Methylicorpusculum oleiharenae: one gene and its partner. The protein of the gene in region 1 interacts with the protein of each later gene in a pairwise test. Links are inferred from orthologs where the notes say so. Each region holds a gene or a part of one and is shown in the gene's direction. Other genes may lie near its edges.

Region 1 (8,542 bases):
CCTTGGGCAAGCCGATGGTCAGTCCGTCCAGTTTCTGATTAATACTTGCCAGGTAATCCGGTACCGGCTTATCAACGCTGGTGGAATCTTTTTCATCAAATCCGGCCATGGTTTGCAACAAAATGGCCGCATCTTCAGCGGTTCTGGTCATAGGGCCGCCCTGATCCAGACTGGAGGCATAGGCGATCATGCCATAGCGAGACACCCGGCCATAGGTTGGTTTCAATCCGGTAATCCCGCACAATGCAGCGGGTTGCCGGATCGAACCGCCAGTATCGGTACCTGTTACGCCAGGGACCAGACGAGCGGCGACAGCAGCGGCAGAGCCACCCGATGAACCACCCGGCACTGTCTTGGTATCCCAGGGATTAAGGACAGGACCGTAATAACTTGTTTCATTGGAAGAACCCATCGCAAACTCATCCATGTTTAATTTGCCCAGCATCACTGCCCCGGCATCATTGAATTTGGTTACGACGGTTGCATCATAGGGGGCAATAAAGTTATCCAGCATTTTTGAACCGCAACTGGTTTTAATCCCATCCGTGCAAAATATGTCTTTTTGCGCAATGGGTATACCTGTCAGCAAACCGGAGGAACCTTCCGCCAACCTTTTATCAGCCGCTTCCGCTTGAGCCAAAGCTTGATCCGGAGTTACCGTGACAAACGCATTGAGATTTTGGTGTTGGGTAATTCTGTCAAGAAAAATCCGGGTCAGTTCGACACTCGAAAATTCGCCGCTGCGTAACCCTCTAGCCAGTTCGGCGATGGTTTTATTATGCATGGTCAATATAATCTCGGTTATTTTTGATTGATTTTGTAACTGTTCAGCGTAAAGGTTTCATTATCCTTTCTATAAGGATAGAGACAGCTTACGCGTTGAATGCAAGTTAGATTGTATTTGAAATGGATATAAAGAGTCCCGTCTGCACTACTTCGGACAACACTTTTAATCCTCTTATTCAATGACTTTGGGAACCAGGTAAAGACCTTCCTCAACCTGAGGCGCAATGGCCTGAAACTTTTCCCGTTGATTTTGTTCGGTCACTTTATCAGGTCGCAAACGTTGTGATTGATCCATTGGGTGCGCCATGGGGAGTACTTCACAGGTATCAAGCGTACCCATTTGCACCATCAAATCCAGAATACCGGATAGATCCTGGGCATAGTTGCCTTCATCTTGAGGGTTAATCCCCAAACGCGCCAAATGCGCGATTTTTTTTACATCATCAGCCGTTAACGACACTTTACTTACTCCATTAACATTTAATAGCAATATGATACTTTATATCTTGCTCAAATACCCGCATGATTGATAAAGTAATGCAATTTACTCGCTAAGGAAACCGGTTAAGATGTTCAAAAGAATTCGCGGTCTGTTCTCAAATGATCTATCGATTGATTTAGGCACCGCAAACACATTGATATACGTCCCTGGTAAAGGAATCGTATTGAACGAACCCTCCGTAGTCGCTATCAAGGAAGACAAGATTCGCGGCCATAAAACCATTGCAGCCGTAGGTACTGAAGCGAAAATGATGCTGGGCCGGACACCGGGCAACATTACCGCAATTCGTCCTTTAAAAGACGGCGTCATTGCCGACTTTGCCGTGACCGAACGCATGCTGCGCTATTTCATAGAAAAAGTGCATGAAAACAAATTATTAAGACCCAGCCCTCGTATTTTGATCTGTGTACCTTGCGGATCAACTCAAGTGGAACGTAGGGCCATTCGCGAGTCAGCCTCTATGGCAGGAGCCCGCGAAGTGTATTTGATTGAAGAGCCGATGTCGGCAGCAGTGGGCGCAGGATTACCGGTAGACGAAGCACAAGGCTCCATGGTCTTGGACATTGGTGGCGGCACGTCCGAAGTGGCTGTTATTTCATTGAACGGCATTGTTTACTCGGCATCGGTACGGATTGGCGGAGACCGGTTCGATGAAGCCATCATAAATTATGTTCGCCGTAATTACGGCACCTTGATTGGTGAAGCGACAGCTGAAAGAATCAAGCACGAAATCGGCGCAGCCTACCCCGGCAGCGAAGTGAAAGAAATCGAAGTCAAAGGCCGTAACCTGGCAGAAGGCGTACCCAGAAGTTTCTCACTAAACAGCAATGAAATTTTAGAGGCATTACAAGATCCGTTGGCGGGCATCGTTGGATCGGTCAAAGTTGCGCTGGAACAAACCCCTCCTGAATTGGGTGCGGATGTCGCGAATCGCGGCATCGTCCTCACTGGCGGCGGCGCTTTACTTAAAGACATTGATAGATTGATTGCTGAAGAAACAGGGTTACCGGTCTATATCGCAGACGATCCGCTAACTTGCGTGGCCAGGGGCGGCGGCATGGTCCTGGAAATGCTCGATAAAAAAGGCGCGTCGGCATTTTCTTTGGAATAACCGGCATCCCGGCAATCAAATAAAAGCAGCGTTACTGATCAAAATCCGGCTTACTTTTATCCTCGCTCCGGAAGATAGCAGAGCGGAAAAAATCTAGTTGCCGGATTTTGAAATAAAAATTCTGTTATACGTTTTTCTATAAAATAATTGAAGCGGACCTAGGTCTTGCTTGTTGTCCTGTTTTTGCTCCCAGAGGCATTTCGCTATCAACCCACTATTTGCCACCGGCCCATCGCTTAACACACGCCTGCTGGTCGCGGTATTGTTATCCTTGACGCTCTTGATTACAGAGCACAGAGGAACGCGGCTTGAGAGCGCTCGTGCCGCTCTGTCAGTCCTAGTGTACCCTATCCACAATTTGGTAGACGCGCCTATCCATCTGGTTTCTTCGACAGTTGAAACCGTGATGAACATGCACAAGTTAAAAGAAGAGAACGAAAAGCTCAAACAGGACGAGTTGATTTATAAAACTCAGCTATTGAAATTTGCCGCACTGGAACGTGAAAATATCCGTTTGCGCGCTTTACTCGAAAAATCTTTCAAGTTGGGTGAACAGGTATTGGTAGCCGAACTGCTCTCGGTCAATCTGGCACCCTACGAACATGTGGTGCTGGTTAATAAAGGCTCACGCTTCGGTGTCCATCCGGAACAACCGGTGCTTGATGCCTATGGTGTTGTCGGACAAATCATACGGGCTTTACCCTTTAGCTCTGAAGTCATGCTTATCACTGATCCTAGCCATGCCATACCGGTTCAAGTCAACCGGAACGGCCTGCGAACCATTGCTGTGGGCAGCGGTCAGATCAACCGCATCAAACTGCCTTTTTTACCCAACAATTCGGATATCAAAAAAGGCGACTTACTGATAACGTCAGGATTGGGCGGAGCTTTTCCTCAAGGCTATCCGGTAGCTGTAGTTGACGAAATCAATTATCAACCCAATAAACCTTTTGCAGAAATTTTTGCAACCCCTAAGGCGCAACTCAACAAAAGCCGTGAATTACTGATTGTATGGAGCAACAGAGAACCTGTGCCCTTATTCAGCCAGGAAACGCCCGAAATAAGTATCGAGTCGAACCATGAATAACCCATCCAGCCTGCTCAGGCTCGTCCTCTCCATTATTCTCGCCATGTGCCTTAGAATTGCGCCGTGGCAGGAACCCTTAACGGCCTATAATCCTGACTGGATATTACTGACCGTCATTTATTGGTCTTTAGCCTCGCCTGAACGGCGCGGCATTTTTACAGGACTGACGGTTGGCATCCTCACCGATATATTGACAGGGCGAATGCTGGGATTACATGCACTGACTTATTCCCTGGCTGCTTTTTTCAGCCTTAAACTGCACAAACGGTTGCGTCAATACCCTCTGCCGCAGCAAGGTTTGTTTATTATGCTATGCCTGTTCTGTTCACAATTTCTGACATTTTGGCTGGAAAATCTGCATGCACCGCTCAGATTTCAGGCATCATTCTGGCTGCCAGTGTTAACAGGAACCGTTTGCTGGCCATTGGTTTACTCCTTTCTTCGGGTAGTTAGACTCCATAATCGCTCCCGATAAGCGCCATGTCGAGATCGCACACCATAAAAAACACCCATGAAGAAAATCGCATTTTTGTCCGCCGGGCGGCAATTGCGCTAATTTTTATCGGCTTGTTAAGTACAGGACTCATTGTCAGATTAATCTATCTGCAAATCATCGGTCACGATCATTACTCGACACTGGCTAATAACAACCACATCAAGATAGCGCCGCTCCCCCCCACTCGCGGCATTATTTTCGATAGAAAAGGAAGAGTGCTTGCCGAGAACACACCTACATTCAGTCTGGAATTGATTCCCGAACAAATTAAAGACATGGATGACACGCTTGCCCGCCTTCAAAAGCTGCTTGAAATTCCGGATGAAAAGATTGAGCTTTACCAGAAACTCAGAAAACGTGAAAAGCGCTTCACCAGCATCCCTTTATTGCTGCGCATGTCCGAAGAGGAAATAGCCCGATTTGCAACTGTCAGACCTTATTTTCCCGGCGTTGATATTCAAGCGCGGCTGGTCAGAAACTACCCTTACGATGTCTTGACATCTCATGTAATTGGTTATGTCGGCCGAATTAACGAAGAAGAACTGAAAAACTTACCCGCATCGGAATACCGTGGCAGTCACCATATCGGTAAAGCAGGTATTGAACTGGCCTACGAAACAGCCTTGCATGGCAAATCAGGCTATGCAGAAATAGAAACCAACGCCCAATCCCGGCCTATCAGCACGATCAACACAATCGATCCGATAGCCGGGTCCAATCTGTACTTAAGCCTGGATATTGATTTACAAAAAACGGCTTATGATGCACTGGATATCTACAACGGCGCAGTGGTTGCGATCGAAATTAAAACCGGCGGTGTTCTTGTCTTTGCCAGCCGTCCCGGATTCGATCCCAACCCCTTTGTCTACGGCATTGACAGCAACAGCTATAACGAACTGCAAACCTCAGATGCAAGGCCCATGTTCAACCGGGCACTGCGAGGACAATATCCTCCAGGATCAACCATTAAGCCTTTTATGGCACTGGCCGGCCTGGAATACCAGGCTATCACACCGACACAAAGAAAGTTCTGCCCTGGCTACTTTCAATTACCGAATGTCAAGCATAAATACCGAGACTGGAAAAAAGGCGGGCATGGCACGATAGATATGAACGCCGCAATTGTTCAATCCTGCGACGTTTATTTTTATGAACTTGCGTTGGCCCTGAGCATAGACAAGATTCATTCGTTTCTGACTGAATTTGGTTTTGGTGAATTGTCCGGCATCGATCTGGTCGGTGAAAAACCCGGCCTGCTCCCTTCCAAAAAATGGAAACGCAAAGCTCGGAATCAATCCTGGTACCCCGGCGAAACGGTCATCACCGGAATAGGACAAGGCTACACACAATTTACACCGTTGCAGCTGGCCAGAGGAACGGCAACGCTTGCCAACAAAGGCAATGTCGTCAATCCTCATTTAGTTGAACATTTGGTGACAAACGGTATTACTTCGCTGCCGACCGCTCCTAAGCCAAAAATGCTCCCGCTCAAACCGCAAAATGTTGACACGGTAACATCAGCCATGATCAGTGTTGTGCATGGAGCCCGAGGCACAGCCAAAGTTATTAGCCGAGGCATAGATTATCAAATTGCCGGAAAAACCGGGACCGCTCAGGTTTTTACCGTTAAACAGGACGCCAAATACAATGAAAATCAAATCGACTTTAAACTACGCGACCACGCCTTGTTTATATCGTTTGCACCGGCACACGACCCGCAGATTGCTGTCGCCGTTGTTGTCGAAAATGGCGGTCATGGGGGCACCGTTGCGGCCCCCATTGCAGGACAAGTGATTCGTCAGTATTTGAAGGACAAAGCCAATGAAAACTGAACTACGCAGCGAACAGCTGGACCCGCCTTCTCTAATAGGCGATATTCTTAGAAAGCTTCATATTGACGTGCCATTACTTGCCGGACTTTTGATGGTCACCGGTCTGAGCTTTCTGGTGCTTTATAGCGCCAGCGGACAGGACATTCAGGTTCTCGTCCGCCAAGGTGCCCGCATCGGCGCGGCATTTGTTCTGATGACGGTTCTGGCTCACATCAACCCTTATCAATTTAAACGCCATTCGCTCTTACTCTACGGTATGGGTGTAGCCCTTCTGATCGCCGTTCTGATTATGGGCGAGATAGGCAAAGGTGCACAACGCTGGCTGGATTTGGGTTTTTTCCGGTTTCAGCCATCGGAAATGTTAAAAATCACAACACCCATGATGATCGCCTGGTATCTTTCCGAAACTGCGCTACCGCCCAGATGGAAACAACTGGGCATAGCCGGTTTGTATATTCTTATTCCAACATTGCTCATAGCCAAACAACCCGATCTGGGCACGTCTATTCTGGTCGCCAGTTCCGGCGCTGCCGTCATTTATTTTGCCGGTCTATCCTGGAAGTTCATCATCTCGGTGAGCATAGTACTGGCCTCGTTAACACCGGTAATATGGCATTTCATGCGGGATTACCAGAGGGATCGTGTTTTGACGTTTCTAAACCCTGAAGCGGATCCCATGGGCAGGGGCTACCATATCATCCAGTCAAAAATTGCAATCGGTTCCGGCGGTCTCTATGGCAAAGGCTGGCAGGGAAGCACTCAATCCCAGCTTGATTTTCTGCCCGAAAGCTCCACCGATTTTATTTTTGCCGTGTTTGCTGAAGAATTCGGTTTAATAGGCTGTATCGTTTTGCTGCTGATCTACCTTGCGATTATCTGCCGCTGTCTTTATATCGCATTGCAAGCCCAAGACACCTATTGCCGGCTGTTAGCGGGCAGTTTGTCATTTACCTTTTTTGTCTATGTTTTTGTTAACATGGGCATGGTAATTGGCATATTGCCCGTAGTCGGGGTCCCTCTCCCGCTCGTCAGTTACGGCGGCACTTCGATGATTACACTACTGGCGGGATTTGGTATTCTCATGTCCATTCACACTCATAAAAAATTTTTAGCCTCTTGATCATGATAAATAAAATAAAAGTATCCTTACTGACAGGTATTACCGGTTTAATTCTATGCAGTTGTTCAACACTCCCTGACCGGACAAAAACAGCGGCAGCATCGCCTAGTCAGGAATCCGCACCGGTTGAACAAAAAACCACCGCAATCAAACCTCAGGCAGGCCAGCTCGAACAGGCCACTGTTACTCCTCTTGGAAATCCGGAGCAAGTCAACGCCTTTATCAAAAAAATGGTAACGAAACATCACTTCGATGAACCGGCTTTAAATCAATTGTTTAACTCCGTGTCCATGCAATCCAAGATTATCGATGCCATGAACAAGCCCGCTGAAGCGATGCCTTGGCACAAATACCGCAAGATTTTTATGACCGAAGCACGCATTGACGGCGGTCTGAAGTTTTGGCAGGCAAATAGCGAGACACTGAGAAGAGTTGAACAACAAACCGGAGTGCCGGCAGAAATCATTGTTGCCATTATCGGTGTCGAAACCCAATACGGCAGCAACAAAGGCAGCTACCGAGTTATTGATGCGTTATCAACCCTAGCTTTTCACTACCCAAAGCGCAGCCCCTTTTTTACCGGCGAGCTGGAACAGTTTTTACTGCTGTGCCGCGAAGAAAACATAGATCCGCTAAAGCCCGTTGGCTCTTACGCCGGTGCGATGGGTTTACCCCAGTTCATGCCCAGCAGTTACCGGTCTTTTGCAGCCGACTTTGAAAATGACCGCAGGCGGGATATATGGAATAACCCGGCTGATGCCATTGCCAGCGTCGCTAATTATTTTGCCAAACACAAATGGAAAGAAGGCCAGGCTATTGCTTATCAGGCAACGGCTAATGGTCAAAAACACAGAACCTTGTTAAACAGCGCACTTAAAACTGATACCACAGTTGGCAAACTTAAAGCATATCAAGTTCAGCCACTAGCCAGTTTACCTGCCAGTCTTCCGGTCAAGCTCCTGGCGTTTGAGCAAACGCATGGCGACGATTTATGGCTGGGCCTTGACAATTTCTTTGTCATTACCCGCTACAATCACAGTCCGCTTTATGCCATGGCCGTCTTTCAGCTGAGTCAGGCACTGACCAATCGCCAACAGGTGACCCGAGCCAAACCGCTCAGATAAATGACAGGGTTGAGGTTCGTGAATTTATATCATCACAAACCTTAACCCTTGACTGAAATAAAATAAACCTTTCGCTCTTCAAATTTCGGCAGTGCCTAAGGAGGCAACGGGTTGTTCGGCAAAGGCTTTGCCAGTATGGATGCTGGCATAGAGCCTACATGGATGTATTTACGGCGTCCATTGACGGGCGCCCCGGTGCCGAATTTCAATCTGCGATGGGTATACTTTGATTATTTAGAGACTATTGAGCGTGTAAAACGCCGCATCAGCTAGACCCAATAAACAGGAATTCCCAGTTTGAACTTTTATGAAGTTTTGAGGGGAGTCGTAAGCATTGCAGGGAACGCCGTAAACCCATCCATGGGGGCTTGACGACAGCATCCCTGCTGCCGACATCCCCGCAAAGCTAACGACTCTCCCTTTTTTAACATCAAACCGGGAATGGCTGAAATGAAACTTGACCCGTCATTTCAGGCCAATCACT
Region 2 (3,202 bases), 440 kb from region 1 along the record:
ATCACAGCAGAGCCTGCAACCGCTACGCAGGCATGTTTCAATTTTGTCCCTGATATTTTAACCGCCTGGCGAATGGCGTCAGAGATAACATCGACATTCGCAATATTTTTATCCACAACGGCATCCTGAGGCAAGGGAGCAACCGCGTAACTCTCTACTTTATAACGCACCCCGGTCAAACTTAATTCCAATAATTTGACTGCTGCCGTGCTGATGTCCAAGCCTAAAACAGGCACTTGTTTTCTGCTAAACCAGCTCATAACCGAACCCATGCAAAACTAAATTGTAAGTGAGATTGTTAAAAGACACCGTATTGCCTTCTTTATTGAGTAGATCGCAGAAATAAATAATGCCCAAAGTATAGTAGCCTTTTAAAATTCATCATAAAAAAACTAATAAATTTCAGTTAAATGTTGCTCTTAAGTAGAATCAAGTTTATTTTGAGCAACATGTTTTTGTTCCGGTTAGTTTTTAAGGAATAAAAATCCAAACCGCGAACAACCTGGACTTTTTGTGGCAAAAAAATTGCTGTTTAAACTACTGAAATGGCTGGCTTTTTCCTTGGCACTGCTTGCTGTAACGGGCATGATTGGCAGTTATTTGTTTTATAAAAAAATTCTGGAGGAACTTCCTGATGTCAACCAGTTAAAAGAAGTTCATTACCAGATACCTTTACAGATATTCAGCAAGGACGGTGCCCTAATTGCAGAATTCGGGGAAAAGAAACGGACCCCCGTTACAATCGACAAGGTTCCCAAAAACCTCATCCATGCTTTCATATCGGCTGAAGACGACAGTTTCGAAACACACCCCGGCGTCGATTATAAAGGCATTATCCGCGCAGCCATACAACTCGCACTTACCGGCAAGAAATCTCAAGGCGGAAGCACCATTACAATGCAAGTTACCCGCAATTTCCTGCTCACCAGCGAAAAAACCTTTACCCGTAAAATCAAGGAAATCATCCTGGCATTACAAATTGAGCAAACGTTCAGCAAAGACAAGATTCTTGAACTTTACCTCAACAAAATATATCTCGGTCACCGCTCTTATGGCGTAGTTGCTGCTGCTCAGACTTACTTTGGAAAATCACTGGATGATTTAACCATAGCCGAGAGCGCAATAATTGCAGGTCTTCCTAAAGCGCCTTCTTTATTTAATCCCTTTACTAACGAGGCCAGGGCGCTTGAACGGCGAAATTACGTATTACGCCGCATGCATGAACTAAACCATATCAATGCAGAGGAATTTGAAACCGCGTTAAAACAACCGAACACAGCCAAACCTCAAAAAAGCAACATCACGTTACCCGCCCCTTTTGTCGCTGAAATGGTGCGCAAAAAAATTGTCGAACAATACGGTGAAGAAGCCTACAACTCGGGCATGCGGGTTTACACCACCATAACCCAGCCGCTACAAACAACTGCCAATCGCGCTTTAAGAAATACCCTGCATGCCTATGATGAAAGGCATGGGTACCGATACGCTGCCCACACGGCGCTCAATAAAAAGAAACACCTCTTTACTGAACTTCCAGCCATCGGTGACTGTTTACCCGCGATAGTGACTCAATTAGGCGTTGACGCCGCTATTGCTCAATTACAAAACGGTACAGCGATCGTCATTTCCTGGGAAAACATGAAATGGGCCAAAAGATATATTTCCCGGGACGCACGAGGTGCGGAGCCTGAATATGTCAGTCAGGTTTTGAAAAATGGCGATGTTATTTATGTTCGGCAACTTGAGGACCAATCCTGGCGCCTGGCCCAAGTCCCTGAAGCCGAAGGCGCTTTTGTTGCCTTAAATCCCTATAACGGCGCAGTGCTGGCACTTGCTGGCGGTTATGATTTTTATAACAATAAATTTAACCGTGCCGTACAGTCTATCCGTCAACCCGGTTCAGGATTTAAACCGGTTATTTATACCGCAGCCCTGGAAAATGGTTATACCGCTGCCACCCTGGTCAATGATGCGCCTATCGTTATCGCGGACCCCAGCCAGGCAAATGGCTGGCGGCCTGAAAACTATAATAGAAAATTTCGCGGCCCTACTCCTTTAAGAACCGCTCTGAAGAAATCCATCAACATGATTTCCGTGCGTATTCTTCAGCAGATAGGCGTCAATAAGGCCATTGAAACAGCATTAAGATTCGGCTTTACTGAAAACCAGCTACCAAAAACAATGAGTCTGGCTTTAGGAGCCGGCAAAGCGACCCCCATGCAGATGGCCAGACTTTATGCTGTTTTCGCTAATGGTGGATTTCTAATTGAGCCCTTTTTTATTGAACGCATCGAATCAAGTGAAGGCGAACTTTTGTTCCAGACCAGACCGTTGCATTCCTGTAGTACTTGCGCTGCAGATGCTCCCTTTCTGGAACCCGGGACCGCGCCCAGATCAATTTCACCGCAAATTAATTTCATTATGAATTCAATGTTACGTGATGTGGTTCAAAGCGGGACCGCGACGCGCGCGAAAGTTTTGGGTCGCCAGGATCTGGCAGGAAAAACCGGTACAACAAACGATCAGAGAGATGCCTGGTTTAATGGCTATACCCATACCGTATCGGCTACCGCATGGATTGGCTTTGATAACACAAGCCCACTGGGCTCAAAGGAAACGGGCGGCGCAGCAGCACTGCCTATGTGGATTGATTTTATGCGTTACGCGCTGGAAGGAATTCCGGAAACAACATTGACACCACCCGATGGAATTATCAAACGATTTATAGGTGCAAACTATGCGTCATTAACGCCTGAGACTGCGCCACCAGGAACATGGGAGTATTTTGATACAACGCGCCCGGATACGATTCCAAACGAGATATCTCCTAAAACATCAACACCAACGTCTAACTCAAATGAGGATAAAAGCTCGGTAGAGACCTTATTTTAAGAAAACTTGTACTATTGATTTTTGCAATTACCGGTTCCGGGCTATCTGATCTGATGACAACATCGAAGCTTGATGCTTCTTTAAGGCTATTATCACCCACTACCCGAAACCAGTTAATTTCATGCATGGCCTATCCTTAGGCATCGAACAGCATATACTCCCTGCAACAGAGAAGTACTTATTTACCGTATTTTTTGCGGAATTTATCTACACGTCCAGCGGTATCTAAAACTCTTTGTTTACCGGTATAAAAGGGATGGCAGGCGGAACATACTTCTATATGAAGATCGCGACCGATAACTGAAGCGGT

Evidence for each region.
Region 2: the proteins of mrdA (region 1) and GO003_RS01230 interact in binary tests that used the Escherichia coli proteins (3 or more experiments, as listed by UniProt). The link is inferred for Methylicorpusculum oleiharenae from one-to-one orthologs.

The regions. Positions count from the first base shown.
Region 1 is NZ_WUTY02000001.1:687,053-695,594, forward strand. What follows is about bases 3,398-6,390. They hold mrdA (penicillin-binding protein 2), read left to right. Parts: upstream 3,398-3,966; coding sequence 3,967-5,814; downstream 5,815-6,390. Other genes in these bases: mreC (rod shape-determining protein MreC), read left to right, coding at 3,398-3,486; mreD (rod shape-determining protein MreD), read left to right, coding at 3,479-3,961; rodA (rod shape-determining protein RodA), read left to right, coding at 5,804-6,390. In the rest of the region: Asp-tRNA(Asn)/Glu-tRNA(Gln) amidotransferase subunit GatA, read right to left, coding at 1-784; Asp-tRNA(Asn)/Glu-tRNA(Gln) amidotransferase subunit GatC, read right to left, coding at 959-1,246; GO003_RS03235 (rod shape-determining protein), read left to right, coding at 1,356-2,399; more of mreC, read left to right, coding at 2,572-3,397; more of rodA, read left to right, coding at 6,391-6,934; mltB (lytic murein transglycosylase B), read left to right, coding at 6,937-8,058. UniProt on the Escherichia coli protein: Catalyzes cross-linking of the peptidoglycan cell wall. Responsible for the determination of the rod shape of the cell. Is probably required for lateral peptidoglycan synthesis and maintenance of the correct diameter during lateral and centripetal growth.
Region 2 is NZ_WUTY02000001.1:252,457-255,658, forward strand. The notes cover bases 178-3,202. They hold GO003_RS01230 (penicillin-binding protein 1A), read left to right. Parts: upstream 178-513; coding sequence 514-2,892; downstream 2,893-3,202. Other genes in these bases: GO003_RS01225 (pilus assembly protein PilM), read right to left, coding at 178-260; rpmE (50S ribosomal protein L31), read right to left, coding at 3,071-3,202. Outside these bases: more of GO003_RS01225, read right to left, coding at 1-177. UniProt on the Escherichia coli protein: Cell wall formation. Synthesis of cross-linked peptidoglycan from the lipid intermediates.